3 regions of the Pseudorhodoferax sp. genome follow, and region 1 is predicted to be linked to each of the others. Evidence: predicted binding sites of a transcription regulator. Region 1 holds the regulator's gene; each other region holds the start of a gene.
The links. Region 1 encodes sigma-54, which starts transcription at its own class of promoters, with help from an activator protein. Its sites were predicted from a motif close to TGGCANGNAANCTGCTTT; they were not measured.
Positions count from the first base shown of each region.

Region 1 (6,138 bases):
GGCTGCCCATCGTCGCCGAGACCTGCCCGCAGTACCTGTTCCTCGGCAGCGAGGACCTGCACGCCGAGGACGGCGCCAAGTGCATGTGCAGCCCGCCGCCGCGCGCGCGCGAGAACGCGCCCTTCGTCTGGCGCGGCCTGCAGAGCGGGGCGCTGTCGCTGGTCTCCTCCGACCACGCGCCCTACCGCTTCGACGAGAGCGGCAAGCTCAAGTACGGCCCCAAGGCCTCGTTCCGCTTCATCGCCAACGGCATCCCGGGGCTGGAGACGCGCCTGCCGCTGCTGTTCTCCGAAGGCGTCATGGCCGGCCGGCTCACGCTGGCGGAGTTCGTCGAGCTGTGCTGCACCGCGCCGGCGCGCCTGTACGGGCTGCTGCCGCGCAAGGGCCAGATCGCCGTCGGCGCCGACGCCGACCTGGCGCTGTGGGACCCGCAGCGCCGCACCGTGATCGACAACGCCCTGCTGCACCACAACGTGGACTACACGCCCTACGCCGGCATGGCCGTGACCGGCTGGCCCACGCACGTGTGGCTGCGCGGCGAGCTGGTCTGCGCCGACGGAGAGCTGCGCGGCCGCCCCGGCCAGGGCCGCTTCCTGCGGCGCGGGCGGCACGGCATTCCGCTGAGGGCTGCGCCATGACGCGCGCCGCCGATGCGCCGGCGGGCGCGGCGGCGCGGCCGGGGCCCGGCGCCTCGCCCAGGGCCGTGCGCCTGGCCGCGCGCGCGGGCCATGCGGGCACCACCTCGGGGCTGGCGCCGGGCTTCCTGCAGGGCAACCTGGTGGTGCTGCCGGCCGAGGCGGCGGCGGAGTTCGCCGAGTTCTGCCGCCGCAATCCCGGGCCGCTGCCGCTGCTGGCCGTGGGCCGGCCCGGCGACCCGGCCCTGCCCGCGCTGGGGGAGGACATCGACGTGCGGCGCGACCTCGGCGGCTACCAGCTCTGGGCCGGCGGCCAACCCGCCGGCGCGCCCGCGGACCTGCTCGCCCACTGGCGGCCCGACGACGTCGCGGTGGTGGTGGGCTGCTGGTTCTCGCAGGAGGCGGCGCTGGCGGCCGCCGGCGTGCGCATGCGGCACCTGGAGCAGGGCATCCAGGGCGGCCTGTTCCGCACCCGGCTCGCCGCCACGCCCGCCGGGCGCTTCCACGGGCCCATCGTGGTGTCCGCGCGGCCTTTCGCCGATGCGGACGTCCCCGCCGTGCGGCGCCTGGGCGCCCGCCTGCCCCAGGCCCACGGCGCGCCGCTGCACCAGGGCGACCCGGCGGCGCTGGGCATCCGCGACCTGCGCCGGCCCGACTTCGGCGAACCCCTGCCGCCGCTGCCCGGCGAGACCATGCTGTACTGGGGCTGCGGCCTGACGGCGCACGAGGCCCTGTGCCGCGCCGGCGTGCCGCGCTACGCCACCCACCGGCCCGGCTGCATGCTGGTGACCGACCTGCCCGCGCCGGTGTAGCGGCCTACGCTTTCCTTCCTTACTTTCCCACGCAGCCCATACGCAAGGAGTTCCCATGGACCTCGGACTGGCAGGCAAACGCGCCCTGGTGCTGGGCGGCAACCGCGGCATCGGCGAAGGCATCGCCCGCGCGCTGGTGCGCGAAGGCGCGCACGTGGCCATCACCGGCCGCGAGGCGGCCCGGCTGGCCGCGGCGGCCGAGGCGCTGCGCAACGAGGGCCGGGCCGCGGGCCACGCCGCGGCGCAGGTCGAGGCCTTCGGCCTCGCACTCGGGGACACCGAGGGCCTGGCCGCCTTCGCCGCGCAGCTGGCGCAGCGCTTCGGCCCGATCGACATCCTCGTCAACAACACCGGCGGGCCGGACTACGGCGGCGCCAGCGGCCACGGCCCGCAGGCCTGGCGCACGGCCTTCGAGGAGATGGTGCTGCCGGTCATCGTGCTCACCGACCTGCTGCTGCCCGGCATGCGCGCGCGGGGCTGGGGGCGCATCCTGACGGTGGTGTCCTCGGGCGTGCTGCAGCCGCTGCCGGTGCTGGGCATCTCCAACAGCCTGCGCGCCGCGCTGGTGCCCTGGTCCAAGACGCTGTCGGCCGAGGTCGCCCGCGACGGCATCACGGCCAACATCCTGGTGCCGGGCCGCATCGACACCGAGCGCGTGCAGCGCACCGACGAGGCCATCGCGGCGCGCGAGGCGCTTACGCCCGCGCAGGTGCGCCAGCGCTCCACCGCCGGCATCCCCCTGGGCCGCTACGGCGACCCGGCCGAATTCGGCGCGCTGGCCGCCTTCGTCGCCAGCGTGCCGGCGGCCTACATCACCGGCAGCATGCTGCGCTGCGACGGCGGCAACATCCGCGCCGTTTGAACGCGCCCAGCCCGCCCCCCGCGGGGGGCGAGAAAACTCGGGCCGCGCCGGCGTTTTCCTGAGAGTCTGGGCCGCCCCTTTCTTGAACTACCACTGCGAGGAATTCCCGCCATGCCCCTGACCGCTTCCCGGATCCGCCTGACCGACGAAGGCGCCACGCTGCTGGTCGAGGCCGCCGCGGCCAAGGCGCGCGCCATGGGCCAGCCGCAGTGCATCGCCGTCGTGGACGAGGGCTGCAACCTGCTGGCCTACCTGCGCATGGATGGCGCCAAGCTGCTCTCGCGCGAGTCGGCCATCCGCAAGGCCATGACCGCCGCCTCCGGCCGCGTGCCGACGGGGCAGCTCGCCGAGGGCCTGGACGCCCGGCTGGCGCTGGCCACGGACGGCCGCGTCACCAACCTGCAGGGCGGGCTGCCGATCGTGCTGCACGGCCAGGTGGTCGGCGGCATCGGCATCGGCTCGGGCACCGGCGCGCAGGACGCCGAGGTGGCCGAAGCGGCGCTGGCCGCGCTGGTGCGCGCCGCGGGATAGCAGCCGGGAGCGAAGGGGCTCAGGCCGCGGGCGCCGCCGGCCTGCGCGCCGAGCCCTGCACCATGTCGAAGCGGAACAGCCGGCACTCGATCGGGCCGTTCCACATCGGGATGCGGCGCGATTCCTTCAGCCGCATGCGGCTGGCCAGCTTGGTGTCCGGCGTCAGCACCCAGGCGGTCCAGCCGGCGTAGTGGTGCTTCCAGTGCGCCGCCAGCCGCGCGAAGAAGTCGCCACCGCCCTCGGCCAGCGCGGCCTCGCGGCCCGGGCGGGCGCGCTCGCCGGCGACGCCGGCGACGCCGATGCGCTCGCCGTAGGGCGGGTTCAGCAGCAGCACGCCGGGCTCCTCGCACGGCGGCAGGCGTTGCAGCGCGTCGCCGCCGCGCAGTTGCACGGCCTCGGCCACGCCGGCGCGCTCGGCGTTGCGCTGCGCGAAATCGACCATGCGGTGCGCCACGTCGCTGCCGAACACCGGCGCCGTGGGGGCGTGGCGCGCGGCCTCGGCCTCCTCGCGCAGTGCCTGCCACACGTGCGGCTGGAACGGCGCCAGTCGCTCGAAGCCGAAGCGCCGCCGCAGCCCGGGCGCCACGCCGCAGGCGATCTGCGCGGCCTCGATGGCGATCGTGCCGCTGCCGCAGCAGGGGTCGTACAGCGGGGTGCGGGCATCCCAGCCGCTGGCCGCCAGCATGGCGGCGGCCAGCGTCTCCTTCAGCGGCGCGTCGCCGGTGTCCGCGCGCCAGCCGCGCTTGAACAGCGGCTCGCCGGAGCTGTCGATGTACAGCGTCAGCCGGTCGGTCGTCAGGTGGGCGTGGATGCGCACCTGCGGGGCGCGCGTGTCCACGTCGGGCCGGCTGCCGGCGCGGTCGCGGAAGCGGTCGGCGATCGCGTCCTTGATGCGCAGCGCGGCGAAGTTCAGGCTTTTCAGGGGGCTGCGCTGCGCGGTCAGCTCGATCCTGAAGCTCTGGCGCGGGGTGAACCAGGCTTCCCAGGCGACGCCGGCGGCGACCTCGTACAGGTCCTGCTCGTGGCGGTAGCCGCCGTGCGCCAGCTCGATCAGCACGCGCTGGGCCAGCCGGCTGTACAGGTTCAGCCGCATGGCGTCGCGCCACGGCGCCGACAGCCGCACGCCGGCGCGGCGCGCCTGCACCGGGCAGCCGGCGATGCGTGCGGCCTCGTCGGCCAGCAGGGCCTCGACGCCGGCGGCGCAGGGCAGGAACAGGCGCAGGTGCTGCACGGCTAGAGCGCCTTGCGCAGGTTGGTCGGCGCGATGCGCAGCGCCTCGCGGTACTTGGCCACGGTGCGGCGCGCGCACTCGATGCCCTGTTCCTTCAGCATCTCCGAGAGCTGGCTGTCCGACAGCGGCTTCTTCGGGTCCTCGGCCGAGACGAACTGCTTGATCAGCGCCCGCACCGCCGTGCTGGAGGCATTGCCGCCGGTCTCGGTGCCCAGCGAGGAGCCGAAGAAGTACTTCAGCTCGAAGGTGCCGAACGGCGTGGCCATGTACTTGGCCGTGGTCACGCGGCTGATGGTGGACTCGTGCAGGCCCAGCTCGTCGGCGATCTCGCGCAGCACCAGCGGGCGCATGGCCAGCGCGCCGTGCGTGAAGAAGTTCTTCTGGCGCTCGACGATGGCGTTGGACACGCGCAGGATGGTGTCGAAGCGCTGCTGGATGTTCTTGATGAACCAGCGCGCCTCCTGCAGCCGCTGCTGCAGCGCGGCGGTGTCGGAGGCGTCCCGGCCGCCGCCGCGGTGCTGCTTGAGCGCGTTGGCGTAGATGTCGTGCACGCGCAGGCGCGGCATCACGTCGGGGTTGAGTTGGACCTTGAAGCGCGCCTGGGCGCCGCGCCCGACCTTGGTGACGATCACGTCCGGCACGATGACGTTGCGCTCGACGTCGACGAACTTGCGGCCCGGCTTGGGCTCCAGCCGCGTGATCAGCGCCAGCGCGGCCTTGACGCCGGCCTCGCTGTCGTCGCACAGGTGGGCCAGGCGCTTGAGGTCGCGCCGTGCCAGCAGCTCCATGCTCTGGCGGCACACGCGCAGCGCGGTGCCGCGCAGCGCGGGGTCGACCTCGTCCTCCGGCAGCACCCGGATCTGCAGCGCCAGGCATTCGCCCAGGTCGCGCGCGCCGACGCCGGCCGGCTCCAGGTTCTGCAGCAGGCGCAGCGCGACGGTGAAGCGGTGCAGCAGCTCCTCGCGCGCCTCCGGGTCCTCGGGGGCGAAGCCGGCGGCCAGCTCCTCCAGGCTGTCTTCGAGGTAGCCGTCCTCGTTCAGCGACTCGATCAGGAAGCGCAGCGCCGCCGTGTCCTCCGCGGACAGCCGCAGCGCCAGCGCCTGGCGGTGCAGGAAGTCCTGCAGCGACTCCTGGCTGCGCGCCAGCTCGGTGGCGTCGGCCTCGCCCTCCTCGCCCTGGCCGTTGCCGCGGGCCGGCGCGTCGCCGCCCCATTCGCTGTCGTCCGGCGCCAGGTCGTGCGTGCCGTCGCCGTCCCAATCGTGCTCGTCGGCCTGGCCGGTCAGCGGCGATTCGGCCTCGCCACGGGTGTCGGCCAGGCCCTCGCTGGCGTAATCCAGCCCGCTCTGGGCCGCCACCTCGGCCTCGCGGTCGTCGTCGCGCACCGGTGCGTCGGACTGCGCCAGGCCGAAATCCTCGCCCGCATGGTCGTCCATGGCCTGTTCGAGGAACGGGTTCTCGTCGAGCATCTGCTCGACCTCCTGGGACAGCTCCAGCGTGGACAGCTGCAGCAGCCGGATGGATTGCTGCAGCTGCGGCGTGAGCGCCAGGTGCTGCGAGACGCGCAGGGACAGGCTTTGCTTCATGGCGCGGCCCCGGCTACATCCTGAAGTGCTCGCCGAGGTAGACCCGGCGCACTTCCGCGTTGTCGACGATCTCGGCCGGCGTGCCCTTGGCCAGCACCCGGCCCTCGCTGATGATGTAGGCGTGGTCGCAGATGCCCAGCGTCTCGCGCACGTTGTGGTCGGTGATCAGCACGCCGATGCCGCGGCCCTTCAGGAAGCTGACGATGCGCTGGATCTCGATCACGGCGATCGGGTCGATGCCGGCGAAGGGCTCGTCCAGCAGGATGAAGCGCGGCTGCGTGGCCAGCGCGCGGGCGATCTCCACGCGCCGCCGCTCGCCGCCGGACAGCGCCAGCGCCGAGGCCTCGCGCAGGTGGTCCACCCGCAGGTCCTGCAGCAGCGCGGTCAGGCGCTGCTCGATCTCGGCGCGGCCGAACGGCTTGCCGGCCGCGTCGCGCTGCAGCTCCAGCACGGCGCGCACGTTGTCCTCGACCGACAGCTTGCG
Region 1 covers NZ_JASGJZ010000001.1:1,600,466-1,606,603, reverse strand. The annotation lists gene hydA (dihydropyrimidinase) at 1-638, shown strand, start outside; gene QM782_RS07500 (D-glutamate cyclase family protein) at 635-1,447, shown strand; gene QM782_RS07495 (SDR family oxidoreductase) at 1,503-2,309, shown strand; gene QM782_RS07490 (GlcG/HbpS family heme-binding protein) at 2,421-2,840, shown strand; gene QM782_RS07485 (THUMP domain-containing class I SAM-dependent RNA methyltransferase) at 2,860-4,071, opposite strand; gene QM782_RS07480 (RNA polymerase factor sigma-54) at 4,074-5,654, opposite strand; gene lptB (LPS export ABC transporter ATP-binding protein) at 5,668-6,138, opposite strand, start outside.

Region 2 (6,138 bases), 160 kb from region 1:
CACCATCGTGAAGAAGCAGCTGTTCACGTGGCGCGAGGCCTGGGTGCGGATGTCCTCGGCGATGACCTTGATGCCGATCTCCATCGAGGAGCGGCCGGTGTAGTTGACCGAGGCCAGGAAGGTCACCAGCTCGCCGACCTTGATCGGCTCGCGGAACATCACCTCGTCCACCGACAGCGTGACCACGTAGCAGCCCGAATAGCGCGCCGCGCAGGCGTAGGCCACCTGGTCGAGCAGCTTGAGGATGGTGCCGCCGTGCACGTTGCCAGCGAAGTTGGCGGTGTCCGGCGTCATGAGCACGGTCATCATGAGCTGGTGGGCGGGCAGGTCCAAGCGGGTTCTCCGGCAGCGGGTGGGGCCGCGGATTGTCATGCGAAAGCCGTGCCAGGGCCATGCCGTAGCATGCCGCGATGCGTTTCCTTGCCAAGAGCCTCGCCGCGCTGCTGCTGGCGGCCGCCGTCGTCCTGCCGCTGGGCGTGGCGGGCCTGCTGGCGCTGGCCTGGTACTGCAGCGACGAGGCGCCGGCCGTCGCGCGCGCCGCCGCCACGCCCGCCGAGGCCGCCCGCGCCAGGCAGCTGGCCGCGCGCAGCGATCCGCGCCGCGCCCCGCCCGGCGTGCTGCGCACCATCACGCTGACGCAGGAGGACCTGGACCTGCTGCTGCCCCACCTGGCCGCGCACGCGGCCAAGGGCCAGGCGCGCGCCGAGCTGCAGCCCGGCCGCGCCCGGCTGCGGCTGAGCCTGCCGCTGCCCAGCAACCCGTTCGGCCCCTGGCTGAACGTGCAGGCGCAGCTGGTGCAGGCCGGCGACCTGCCGCAGGTGCAGGACATGCGCCTGGGCCGGCTGGCGCTGCCGCAGCCGGTGGCCGACTGGCTGCTGGCGCGCGGCCTGGGCTGGCTGCAGCGCCAGCCCGGCGCCGAGGCGCTGGATTCCATCGCCCAGGTGCAGATCACGCCCGACGCGCTGCGCATCGCCTACGCCTGGAACGACGGCGCGCCGGCCGCGCTGAAGGCCGCGCAGGCCGGCCCGGAGGAGACCGCCCGCCTGCGCGTCTACCAGGAGCACCTGCAAGCAGCGGCGGCACAGGCGGCCGCGCCGGGACAGCCGCTGCCCGCGCTGCTGCAGCCGCTGCTGGAGCTGGCCGGCCGCCGCGCCGCCGGCAACGCCGCCGCGCGCGCCGCGGAGCAGCGCGCCGCGCTGCTGGCGCTGGCCTTCCACGTCAACGGCAAGGGCCTGGCGGCGATCGTGCCGGCGCTGGCCGATGCGCCGGCCCCGCTGCCGCGCAACGTGCACCTGGCCGGCCGCAGCGACCTGGCCCAGCACTTCGCCGTCTCGGCGGCGCTGGCCGCCGTGGCCGGCACGCCGCTGGCCGACGCCGTCGGCCCGTACAAGGCGCAGGAAGACGCCGGCCAGGACGGCGGCGGCTTTTCCTTCGCCGATCTCGCGGCCGACCGCGCCGGCGCGCGCTTCGGCGCGCTGGCCGTGGCGGCGGACCAGGGCCGGCTGCAGCAGCGCCTGGCCGCGGGCCTGACCGAGCAGGACCTGCTGCCGCCGCTGCGCGACCTGCCCGAGTTCCTGCCGCAGGCCGTGTTCGAGCGCCGCTACGGCGAGGTGGGCAGCCCGGCGTTCAAGCGCATGCGGGGCAACATCGACCGGCGCATCGGGGTGCTGGCGCTGTACCGCTAGCCGGCGCGGCGGGCGCGCGCCCGCCGGATCCACCGGCCGCCCCCGCCGCTCACTCCAGCGCCGCGGCCGGCCCGAAGAACTCGTAGCGCGCCTGGGCGTCCGGCACGCCCAGCGCGCGCAGGTCGCGCCGCACCTGGGCCATGAAGGGCTTGGGGCCGAGGAAGTAGGCGTCCAGGTCGCGGTCGGCGGGCAGCCAGGCGGCCAGGCGCTCGCGGTCGATGCGGCCGATGGCGTGCGGCGCGCCGTCGCCCTCGTCCTCGTCGTGCTGCTCGTAGCAGTAGAAGACCCGCAGCCGCGCATGCCGCGCGGCCAGCGCGTCCACGTCCGCGCGGAAGGCGTGCACCTCGGCGTTGCGCGCGCAGTGGATGAAGTAGACCGGCCGGTCGCCGGGCGAGGCCAGCACCGCGTCCAGCATCGCCAGCGTGGGCGTGATGCCGACGCCGCCGCTGATCAGCGCGATCGGCCGGTGGCTGTCGGCCAGCCGGAAGTCGCCGGCCGGCGGGAACACCTCGAGCACGTCGCCCACCTGCACCACGTCGTGCAGGTGGTTGGAGGCCACGCCGCCCTCGGCGCGCTTGACGCTGATGCGGTAGTAGTGGCCGTTGGGCGCGGCCGACAGCGAGTAGTTGCGGCGGATCTCCTGCCCGTCCACGACCAGGCGCAGGCCCAGGTACTGCCCCGGCTCGAAGTCCAGCAGCGGGCCGCGGTCCACCGGCTCCAGGTAGAACGAGGTGATCTCGGCGCTCTCGCGCTGCTTGCGCGCCACGCGGAACGGCCGCGCGCCGCGCCAGCCGCCGGGCGCCGCGGCCTTCTGGTCGTAGACCGCGGCCTCCGCGCCGATCAGCAGGTCGGCCAGCATGCCGTAGGCGGCGGCCCAGGCGTCGATCACGGCGTCGGTGGCGATCTCAGGCCCCAGCACCTCGCGGATTGCGCGCAGCAGGCTGTCGCCGACCAGCGGGTAGTGCTCGGGCAGCACCTGCAGCGCCGCGTGCTTCTGCACGATCTGCTGCACCAGCGGGCCGAGCGCCTGCAGCTCGTCGATGTGCCGCGCGTACATCAGCACCCCGTGGGCCAGCGCGCGCGGCTGGTCGCCGCTGGCCTGGTGGGCCTGGTTGAACAGCGGGCGCACCTCGGGGTGGTCGCGGAACAGCAGGCCGTAGAAGTGGGTGGTCAGCGCCTCGCCGCCGGTTTCCAGCAGGGGCACGGTGCTCTTGACGATGTCGCGTTGCGCAGGGGTCAGCATGCTTCTTTCGGGTGGAACGGTGAAGCGGGCCACGAGGCAGGGTCCGTGCCAGGGAGAAATCCGTTGCAGGACAAGCGATTGCCGCGCCATGGGTCAGAATGACCTGCTTCGCATCCAGGTCGGATCGACCTTTTCGGAGTCCGCATGACACCCCAGGCCCTGCTCGCCGCGATGCTGCCGCTGGTGGCCGACCTGGCGCGCCAGATCCCGCCGTCCGAACGCTACCGGCGGCTGCTGGACGCGGTGCGCCAGCTGCTGCCGGCCGACGCCGCGGCGCTGCTGCGGCTGGAAGGCGACGAACTCGTGCCGCTGGCCGTGGACGGCCTGGCGCCGGACACGCTGGGCCGGCGCTTCCGCGTGGACCGGCACCCGCGCCTGGCGACGCTGCTGGCCGCCGGTGGCCCGCTGCGCTTCGCGCCCGACTGCGGCCTGCCCGACCCCTACGACGGCCTGGTCGAGCACGTGCACGGCCACCTGCCGGTGCACGACTGCATGGGCTGCGCGCTGCGGGTGCAGGAGCGGCCCTGGGGCCTGCTGACGCTGGACGCGCTGGCGCTGTCGCGCTTCGACGCCGTCGACATGGCGGCGCTGCAGAGCCTGGCCGACCTGGCCGCCGCCACGGTGGCCGCGGCCGAGCGCATGGACGACCTGGCGCTGCGCGCCGAGGACGAGCACCGCCGCGCCGAGCAATACCGCCGCGCCGCCGGCCAGGGCCGCGCGCGCCGGCTGGCCGGCCGCAGCGCCGCGCACCGCGCGCTGCTGCGCGAGATCGCGCTGGTCGGCCCCAGCGCGCTGACGGTGCTCGTCAGCGGCGAGACCGGCACCGGCAAGGAACTGGTGACGCAGGCGCTGCACGCGGCCTCGCCGCGCGCCGGCCGGCCGCTGGTCAGCCTGAACTGCGCGGCGCTGCCCGACGCGCTGGTCGAGAGCGAGCTGTTCGGCCACGTGCGCGGCGCCTTCTCGGGCGCCGTAGCCGAGCGCCAGGGCAAGTTCGAGCTGGCCGACGGCGGCACGCTGTTCCTCGACGAGGTCGGCGAACTGCCGCTGGCGGTACAGGCCAAGCTGCTGCGCGTGCTGCAGAACGGCCAGCTGCAGCGCCTGGGCTCGGACCGCGAGCACCGCGTGGACGTGCGGCTGATCGCGGCGACCAACCGCGACCTGGCGGCCGAGGTGCGCGCCGGGCGCTTCCGCGCCGACCTGTACCACCGCCTGGTCGCCTACCCGCTGCACGTACCGCCGCTGCGCGAGCGCGGGCGCGACGTGCTGCTGCTGGCCGGCGCCTTCCTGGAGGAGCAGCGCGCCGCGCTCGGCCTGGGCAACCTGCGCCTCGATGCCGAGGCCCAGCAGGCGCTGCTGGGCCACGCCTGGCCCGGCAACGTGCGCGAACTGGAGCACGTGCTGGCGCGCGCGGCGCTGCGGGCGCTCGCCCGCCATGCGCAGCGCCCGCGCGTGCTGACGCTGGCGGCGGACGACCTGGGCCTGGCGCCGGCCGCCGCGGCGGCGACGCCGGTGCCGGCCGCGCGGTCCGCGCCCGCCCTCCCACCGGCCCCGCCGCTGCGCGAGCGCGTCGCCGCCTTCGAGCGCCAGGCCATCGGCGAAGCCCTGGCCGCCCACGGCGGCAACTGGGCCGCCGCGGCGCGCACGCTCGGCCTGGACCGGGCCAACCTCGTGCGGCTGGCGCGCCGACTGGGGCTGGCGGTGCCGGCGCGCAACGGCCGGCCGCAGGCGTGAAGCGCCACCGCCGCGGGGCGGCGGCGCGGTGCTTCAGCCGCCGCTGCGCGCCCGCTCGTACAGCGGCATGACCTTGGGCAGATTGCGCTCGATCTCGGCGATGCGCGTCTGGCCGGCCGGGTGGGTGCTGAACCACTGCGGCGGCGCGCCCCTGTTGGCGGCGTTCATCTTCTGCCACAGCGTGACGGCGGCGCGCGGGTCGTAGCCGGCGCGCGCGGCCAGCTCCAGGCCGACGAGGTCGGCCTCGGTCTCGTCCGAGCGCGAATAGCTCAGCGACAGCAGCTGCACGCCGCCGCCCATCACGGTACGGCCCAGCGCCCCGAGGCCGAACAGCTCGGACAGCACGTTGGCGCCCAGGTTGGTGGCGGCATTCTTGCCGGCGCGCTCGCGCGCATGCTCGCGCAGCGCGTGCGCGATCTCGTGGCCCATCACGGCGGCGGCCTCGTCGTCGGTCAGCTTCAGCTGGTCCAGGATGCCGGTGTAGAAGGCGATCTTGCCGCCCGGCATGCACCAGGCGTTGATCTGCTTGCTGCCGATCAGGTTGACCTCCCAGCGCCAGTTCCTGGCGCGCGGGTTCCACTGCACCGCGTGCGGGACGATGCGGGCGGCGATCGCGCGCAGGCGCCGCAGCTGCGGGTTGTCGGCCGGCGCCAGCGCACGCTGCTGGGCCGCATCGCTCAGCACCTGGCGGTACTGCTGCTGGGCCATGGCCTCCATCTGCTCGGCCGAGACCATGCGCGTGAACACGGAGTTCTCGCCGACGTCGATGCCGTCGCGCTGGGCCAGCGCCGGCGTGGCCAGCAGGGCCGTGGACAGGCCCAGCGCGGCCAGGATGTTCAGGGGCTTCATGCGGTCTTCGCGCGGCCGGTCGACAGGGGCCGCGACGTATTATTCCCGGATGACCTCGCGCCCGGCAAAGCCCCTGGAAGTTCCCGCCGGACCGGCACCCGAGGCCCGCCCTTCCTGGTCGCAGACGCTGCGGGTCTACCGCGAACCGGCCACGCTGCGCATGCTGGCGCTGGGCTTCTCGGCCGGGCTGCCGCTGCTGCTGGTGCTGGGCACGCTGAGCTTCCGGCTGCGCGGCGCCGGCATCGACCGCACCACCATCGGCTACCTGAGCTGGGTCGGCCTGGCCTACGGCTTCAAGTGGGTCTGGGCGCCGCTGGTGGACCGGCTGCCGCTGCCGCTGCTGACGCGCCGGCTGGGCCGGCGGCGCAGCTGGCTGCTGCTGGCGCAGGGCCTGGTGGTGGCGGGCCTGGCGGGCATGGCGCTGGCCGATCCGCGCGGTGGCCTCGCGCCGCTGGTCTGGTGCGCGCTGCTGGTGGCCTTCGGCTCGGCGACGCAGGACATCGCGCTGGACGCCTACCGCATCGAGTCGGCCGCGGCCGAGCGCCAGGGCGCGCTGGCCGCGGCCTACCAGACCGGCTACCGGCTGGCGATGATCTGGGCCGGCGCCGGCGCGCTGTGGATCGTGGCCGC
Region 2 covers NZ_JASGJZ010000001.1:1,439,626-1,445,763, forward strand. The annotation lists gene QM782_RS06755 (acyl-CoA thioesterase) at 1-333, opposite strand, end outside; gene QM782_RS06760 (hypothetical protein) at 411-1,685, shown strand; gene hmpA (NO-inducible flavohemoprotein) at 1,735-2,928, opposite strand; gene norR (nitric oxide reductase transcriptional regulator NorR) at 3,073-4,659, shown strand; gene QM782_RS06775 (M48 family metallopeptidase) at 4,693-5,508, opposite strand; gene QM782_RS06780 (AmpG family muropeptide MFS transporter) at 5,558-6,138, shown strand, end outside.
Region 2: hmpA (NO-inducible flavohemoprotein) is a predicted target of sigma-54. The motif match lies at 2,962-2,979, and genes of this name have one in related genera.

Region 3 (6,138 bases), 240 kb from region 1:
CGGCACCCGGTAGTCGTCCGGCGTGCGGCCGATGCGCATGTTCTCGAAGCGCACGACCCGGAAATCCTCCTCGACCAGCAGGTACTCGCGGCAGATGGCGACGCCGAGCACGGCCGCGCAGGCGAAGGCCGGCCACGCCCAGCGCAGCCGCAGCGGATGCGCGCGTGCGCCGGGGTGCAGCGCCTCGACGATCCCGGCCAGCAGGCCCGCCAGCACCAGGAAATAGGCATAGGCGAACGGAAATTCCAGCAGGCTGTGCACCGCCAGCGGCAACAGCCCGGCCAGCGCCGCCACGGCCAGCGGCGCCGAGGCCCGCGCCAGGCGCACGCACAGCCACCAGGCGACGAGCCCCGTCCACAGCAATCCCAGCGGGATGCCGTTCCACGCCATCAGGTCCAGCACCACGTTGTGGGCGAACCCGTAGGTCAGGTCTCCCGGCACGGTGGCCGCCGCGGCGGCCTGCGCGGTCGGCGTCTGCAGCCAGCCGTAGCCGGCCCACGGCGCCTGCGCGATGCCGGCGGCGACCTGGGACCAGATCGACAGCCGGTCGCCCGTGTGCGCCAGCGATGCGGCACCGCGGCCACCGCCGAGCAACAGGGCATCGGCCACCACCGGCTGCACGGCCGTGGCCAGCGCGAAGCCGGCGACCCAGGCCAGCACGGCCGCGCGCCGCAGCCGCGGGAACTGCGGCGCCTTCCACCCCAGGAACACCGCCGCCACCAGCACGCCGACCATGCCCGAGCGCGACTGCGTCAGCACCAGCACCAGGGTCAGGAAGCCGATGGCCAGCGCCAGCACGGCACGGCCGACGCGGCGCCATTCGAACAGCATCAGCAGCGCCGCCATGCCCGTCAGCAGCAGGGTGGCGAGCTGGTTCGGCTGCCCCAGGTTGCCCATGGCCCGGTCGCCCGGATCGCCCTGCACCACGTACATGCCCAGAGGACCGGTCAGCGCCAGCCACTGGAGCAGGCCGATCGCGGCCGAGGCGATCGCGGCGAACGCAACGGCCGCCGCGAAGCCAACCAGCACGCGCTCGCGCACGGCCGGCGCCGGATGCCGCACCCAGGCCATGCCGACGGCGAGCGCGGCCGCCAGGGCGGCCAGGTACAGGCTCGCCATCAGGGCGTCGCCGGCGAACAGGCCGATGCCCAGCACCCACCACAGCCAGGCCGACGCGGCGGCAGCCAGCGGCCAGCACGCGATGGCCGGGCAGGCGGGCAGCGCGCCACGGTCCAGCAGGCGGCTGGCCACCAGCAGCAGCAGGCCGGCGCAGGCCAGCGCCTCCGAGTGGAAGTTCACCCAGGGGCGGTAGTGGTCGTAGCCCAGCCAGGACAGGCCGAACAACAACAGGCCGAGGTACAGGGTTCTGGAAGAGGCCATCAAAAAAAGCGACCGAAGTCGCTTTCTTTGGGATCCCAGCCTATCTGGGCCGGGAGGACCGATCCATATCGATCAAGGCGTTGTTGACCCTCAGTCCGGAACGCGGCAGGAACCGGGCAGGAATTTGGCCTGAACCGGCGTACCCGTTTTTCCGGGGCCGCAGATCCACGTGTTCACGGCCTGGCCGAACGCGGGCTGGGTGCACGTGGAGAACGACGTCGCAGCGTTGCTGCACGGAGCCAAGCGGATCGTGCCATCGGCGCCCGTGGCAATGCCTGTCGTCGTCACGACGACGTTCACGCCACCGCCTGCGCCAGTGCCCGAAGCGGTTGTCTCCACCTTGTCGACATAGCGGGTGCCCGAGCCGGAGCTCACTTCGCAGCCCCACTGGTTCGCATCGACCGTCGTCGTCCCGGAAACGCCGGACTGAATGGTCTCCGTGATGCTGGTGCGGCACGCCGACCCGGCCAGGATCGCCTCGGAGATCTTGGCCCGCGCCGTGTAGTCCTGGTACGCCGGCAGCGCCACCGCCGCCAGGATGCCGATGATCGCCACCACGATCATCAGTTCGATCAAGGTAAAGCCCTGCTGCATGGATCGCTTCATTCGCGCACTCCCCGGTTCGTTGTCAGAAAAAGATGTAGATCGCTTCAGCAGTTTGCATGCCACCCGGATACGGCCTGCGATGCCGGGCCGCAGCGGTCGTTTGTCACACCCACGTGCTCAGTGGGGACTTTTTTGCCGCGCGGCAGTGACATTTTTGTCATTCGCCGGCGCAGGGCGATCCCGCATTGACGGCGGGCGGCGGCGCCGTGACGATGCGGCCGCCTTCCGAACCTGCCGCCATGACCACCGACCCCAGTTCCCCGGCCGCCGCGCCCGCGGTTCCGCCGGCCGCGCCGCCCTCGCTCGCGCTCGGCACGCTGCGCCTGGCCTCGCCGTTCGGCTGGCTGGCGCGCGGCTGGCGCGACCTGTGGGCGGCCTGGCCGCAGTCGCTGTTCTTCGGCGCCTGCTTCTGGGCCATGGCGGTGGTGCTGCGGCTGGTGTTCCGCGGCAGCCCGGAATGGACCATGACCATGGTCTCGGGCTGCTTCCTGGTCGGGCCGTTCCTGGCGATGGGGCTGTACGACATCAGCCGGCGCCGCGGCGCCGGGCTGCCGCAGGACCTCGCGGCCTCGCTGACCTGCTGGGACCGCCACCTGCCCAGCATGGGCATGCTGGTGCTGGTGCTGATGGTGCTGGAGCTGCTGTGGGGCCGGGCCTCGCTGGTGGTGTTCGCGGTGTTCTTCTACACCGGCATGCCGACCACGGCCGGCGTGCTGCAGGCCGTGTTCAACCCGCACAACTGGCAGTTCGTGGCGGTCTACGCGCTGGTCGGCGGCATCTTCGCGGCGCTGGTCTATTCGACCTGCGCGGTCTCGATCCCGATGATCATGGACCGCGGCCTCGACGCGATCACGGCCGGGCTGCGCAGCTTCCAGCTGGTGCTGTCGCGGCCCGGCGTGATGCTGCTGTGGGGCCTGCTGATCGTGGCGCTGACGCTGGCCGCGCTGGCGCTGCCCTGGGCCGCGGGCGTGCTGGTGGTCGTGCCCTGGCTGGGCCATGCGACCTGGCACGGCTACCGGCAGGTGATGCCGCCGGCCGCGGACGCGGCGCTGGCGTAGACTGCGCGCCCGCCCCGCCCGGGGCGGCGCCCGGCCCCGCATGAACACGCCACCGCCCAAGCCCCCCGCCCCGCCCGCGGTCCGCCGCATCCCCCGGTCCGAAGCGGCCGCGGCCGCGGCCTCGCCTTCGCCCGACGGCCTGGTGCGCCTAAACAAGCGCATGGCCGACCTTGGCCTGTGCTCGCGCCGCGAGGCCGACGACTGGATCGACCGAGGCTGGGTGCGGGTGAACGGCCAGCCGGCCACGACCGGGCAGAAGGTGGCGGGCGGCGACCGCATCACGGTGGAACGCGCCGCCCAGGGCGCGCAGGCGCGGCAGGTCACGATCCTGCTGCACAAGCCGGTGGGCTACGTCAGCGGCCAGGCCGAGGACGGGCACCTGCCCGCCGTCACGCTGGTCAGCGCGCGCAGCCGCTGGGCCGAGGACCGCGCGCCGCTGCAGTTCGCGCCGGCGCAACTGCGCGGACTGGCCCCGGCCGGGCGACTGGACATCGACTCCGTGGGCCTGCTGGTGCTGACGCAGGACGGCCGCGTCGCCCGCCAGCTGATCGGCGAGGACGCGCAGGTCGAGAAGGAATACCTGGTGCGCGTGCAGTACGGCGCCGTGGCGCAGGACGTGCGGGCGGCGTTCCCGGCCGAGGGGCTGGCGCGGCTGCGGCACGGCCTGGCGCTGGACGGCCGGCCGCTGAAGCCGGCCCGGGTGGAATGGGAGAACGCCGAGCAGCTGCGCTTCGTGCTGACGGAGGGGCGCAAGCGCCAGATCCGCCGCATGTGCGAGCTGGTCGGCCTGCGCGTGGTCGGCCTGAAGCGCATCCGCATGGGCCGCGTGCTGCTAGGCCGGCTGCCGCCGGGGCAGTGGCGCTACCTGGCGCCGGGGGAGCGGTTCTGAACGGACGCGCCCAGCGGCCCCGGCGATAGCCAGCCGGCGCCCGCGAGGAACTCGCGGGCGGCCCGGCTTGGCCTTGCGTCTTCAGTCGTCGCTCAGGACGGCCTGGTAGATCAGCGCGCCGATCACCGCGCCGACGATGGGCGCGACCCAGAACAGCCACAGCTGGCCGGTCGCGGCGGTGCTGGCGAACAGCGCCGGGCCGGTGCTGCGGGCCGGGTTGACCGAGGTGTTGGACACCGGGATCGACACCAGGTGGATCAGCGTCAGGCACAGGCCAATCGAGATGCCGGCGAAGCCGCCCTGCGCGCGCTTGGCGGTACTGCCCAGGATCACCAGCAGAAAGATGGCGGTCATCACGACCTCGCAGACCAGCACGGCGGTCATGCCGTAGTGGCCGGGCGAGAGCTCGCCGAAGCCGTTGCTGGCGAAGCCGCCGACCTCGAAGCCGGGCTTGCCGCTGGCGATCAGGTACAGCACGCCGGCCGCGGCGATGGCGCCGAGCACCTGGGCGATCACGTAGCCGGGCAGCTCGGCCCAGCGGAAGCGCCCGCCCACGGCCAGGCCGACGGAGACGGCCGGGTTGAAGTGCCCGCCCGAGATCGGGCCGAAGGCGTAGGCGCCGGTCAGCACCGTCAGGCCGAACGCCAGGGACACGCCCAGCAGGCCGATGCCGACCTGCGGGAACGCCGCCGCCAGCACGGCGCTGCCGCAGCCGCCGAAGGTGAGCCAGAACGTGCCCAGGAACTCGGCCGTCCATTTCTTGATGCTGCTATCCATGTGTGTGCGCTTTCTTGTCGAGGAAACGGGAAAGGAGAAGGCGCCCGTCGGCGCCCTGGGCTGGCATTGTCGGCACGCGCACACCCGAAAACGTAACAGCAGCCCCCCGAGTTTGTAACAATTTGGTGCAGTGCCGCATTCGCGGCCCGCGCGCCCACGGCTTGAAGACGCGTGCGGCCGCCCATAATTGCGCCCCTGCCGCTCCGGCATGGCGCCGGGGCACCCATCTCCCACCAAGACGACGATGACCAAGCAAACCCTGTCCTTCCAGGCCGAGGTGGCGCAGCTGCTGCACCTCGTCACGCATGCGCTGTACTCCAACCCCGAGATCTTCCTGCGCGAACTGATCTCCAACGCCTCGGACGCCTGCGACAAGCTGCGCTTCGAGGCGCTGAACGACGCCAAGCTCTACGAGGACGCGCCCAACCTGGAGGTGCGCGTCTCCTTCGACAAGGCCGCCAAGACCCTGACGATCGCCGACAACGGCATCGGCCTGTCGGAGCAGGAGGCGATCGCCAACCTGGGCACCATCGCCAAGAGCGGCACCAAGGAGTTCATGGCCCGGCTGTCGGGCGACCAGAAGGTCGACGCGCAGCTGATCGGCCAGTTCGGCGTGGGCTTCTACTCCGGCTTCATCGTGGCCGACAAGATCACCGTGGAATCGCGCCGCGCCGGCCTGCCGCCCGAGCAGGGCGTGCGCTGGGTGTCCGGTGGCACCGGCGACTTCGAGGTCGAGGCCATCACGCGCGCGGCGCGCGGCACCAGCGTGACGCTGCACCTGCGGCCCGACGCCGAGGAATACCTGAGCACCTGGAAGCTCAAGTCCATCATCGCCAAGTACTCCGACCACATCTCGCTGCCGATCCTGATGCGCAAGGAGGAGTGGAAGGAAGGCGAGGACAACAAGGGCGGCGAGATGGTCCTCACCGACGAGTGGGAGACCGTCAACAAGGCCACGGCGCTGTGGTCGCGGCCCAAGAAGGACGTCACGCCCGAACAGTACGACGAGTTCTACAAGCAGATCAGCCACGACCACGAGGCGCCGCTGGCCCACAGCCACAACCGCGTGGAGGGCAGCACCGAGTACACGCAGCTGCTGTACATCCCGGCCAAGGCGCCGTACGACCTGTGGAACCGCGACAAGAAGGGCGGGCTGAAGCTGTACGTCAAGCGCGTGTTCATCATGGACGACGCCGAGGCGCTGCTGCCGACCTACCTGCGCTTCGTGAAGGGCGTGGTCGATTCGTCGGACCTGCCGCTAAACGTCAGCCGCGAGCTGCTGCAGGAAAGCCGCGACGTGCGCGCGATCCGCGACGGCAACACGCGCCGCGTGCTGTCGATGCTGGAGGACCTGGCCAAGAAGCAGAAGACCGCGCCCGAGAGCGCCGAGGGCAAGATCGACGTGGGCTCGGGCGATGCCGTGCCGGC
Region 3 covers NZ_JASGJZ010000001.1:1,358,579-1,364,716, forward strand. The annotation lists gene QM782_RS06400 (Wzy polymerase domain-containing protein) at 1-1,380, opposite strand, end outside; gene QM782_RS06405 (pilin) at 1,471-1,986, opposite strand; gene QM782_RS06410 (DUF2189 domain-containing protein) at 2,226-3,044, shown strand; gene QM782_RS06415 (pseudouridine synthase) at 3,085-3,933, shown strand; gene aqpZ (aquaporin Z) at 4,015-4,710, opposite strand; gene htpG (molecular chaperone HtpG) at 4,955-6,138, shown strand, end outside.
Region 3: QM782_RS06405 (pilin) is a predicted target of sigma-54. The motif match lies at 2,031-2,048, and genes of this name have one in related genera.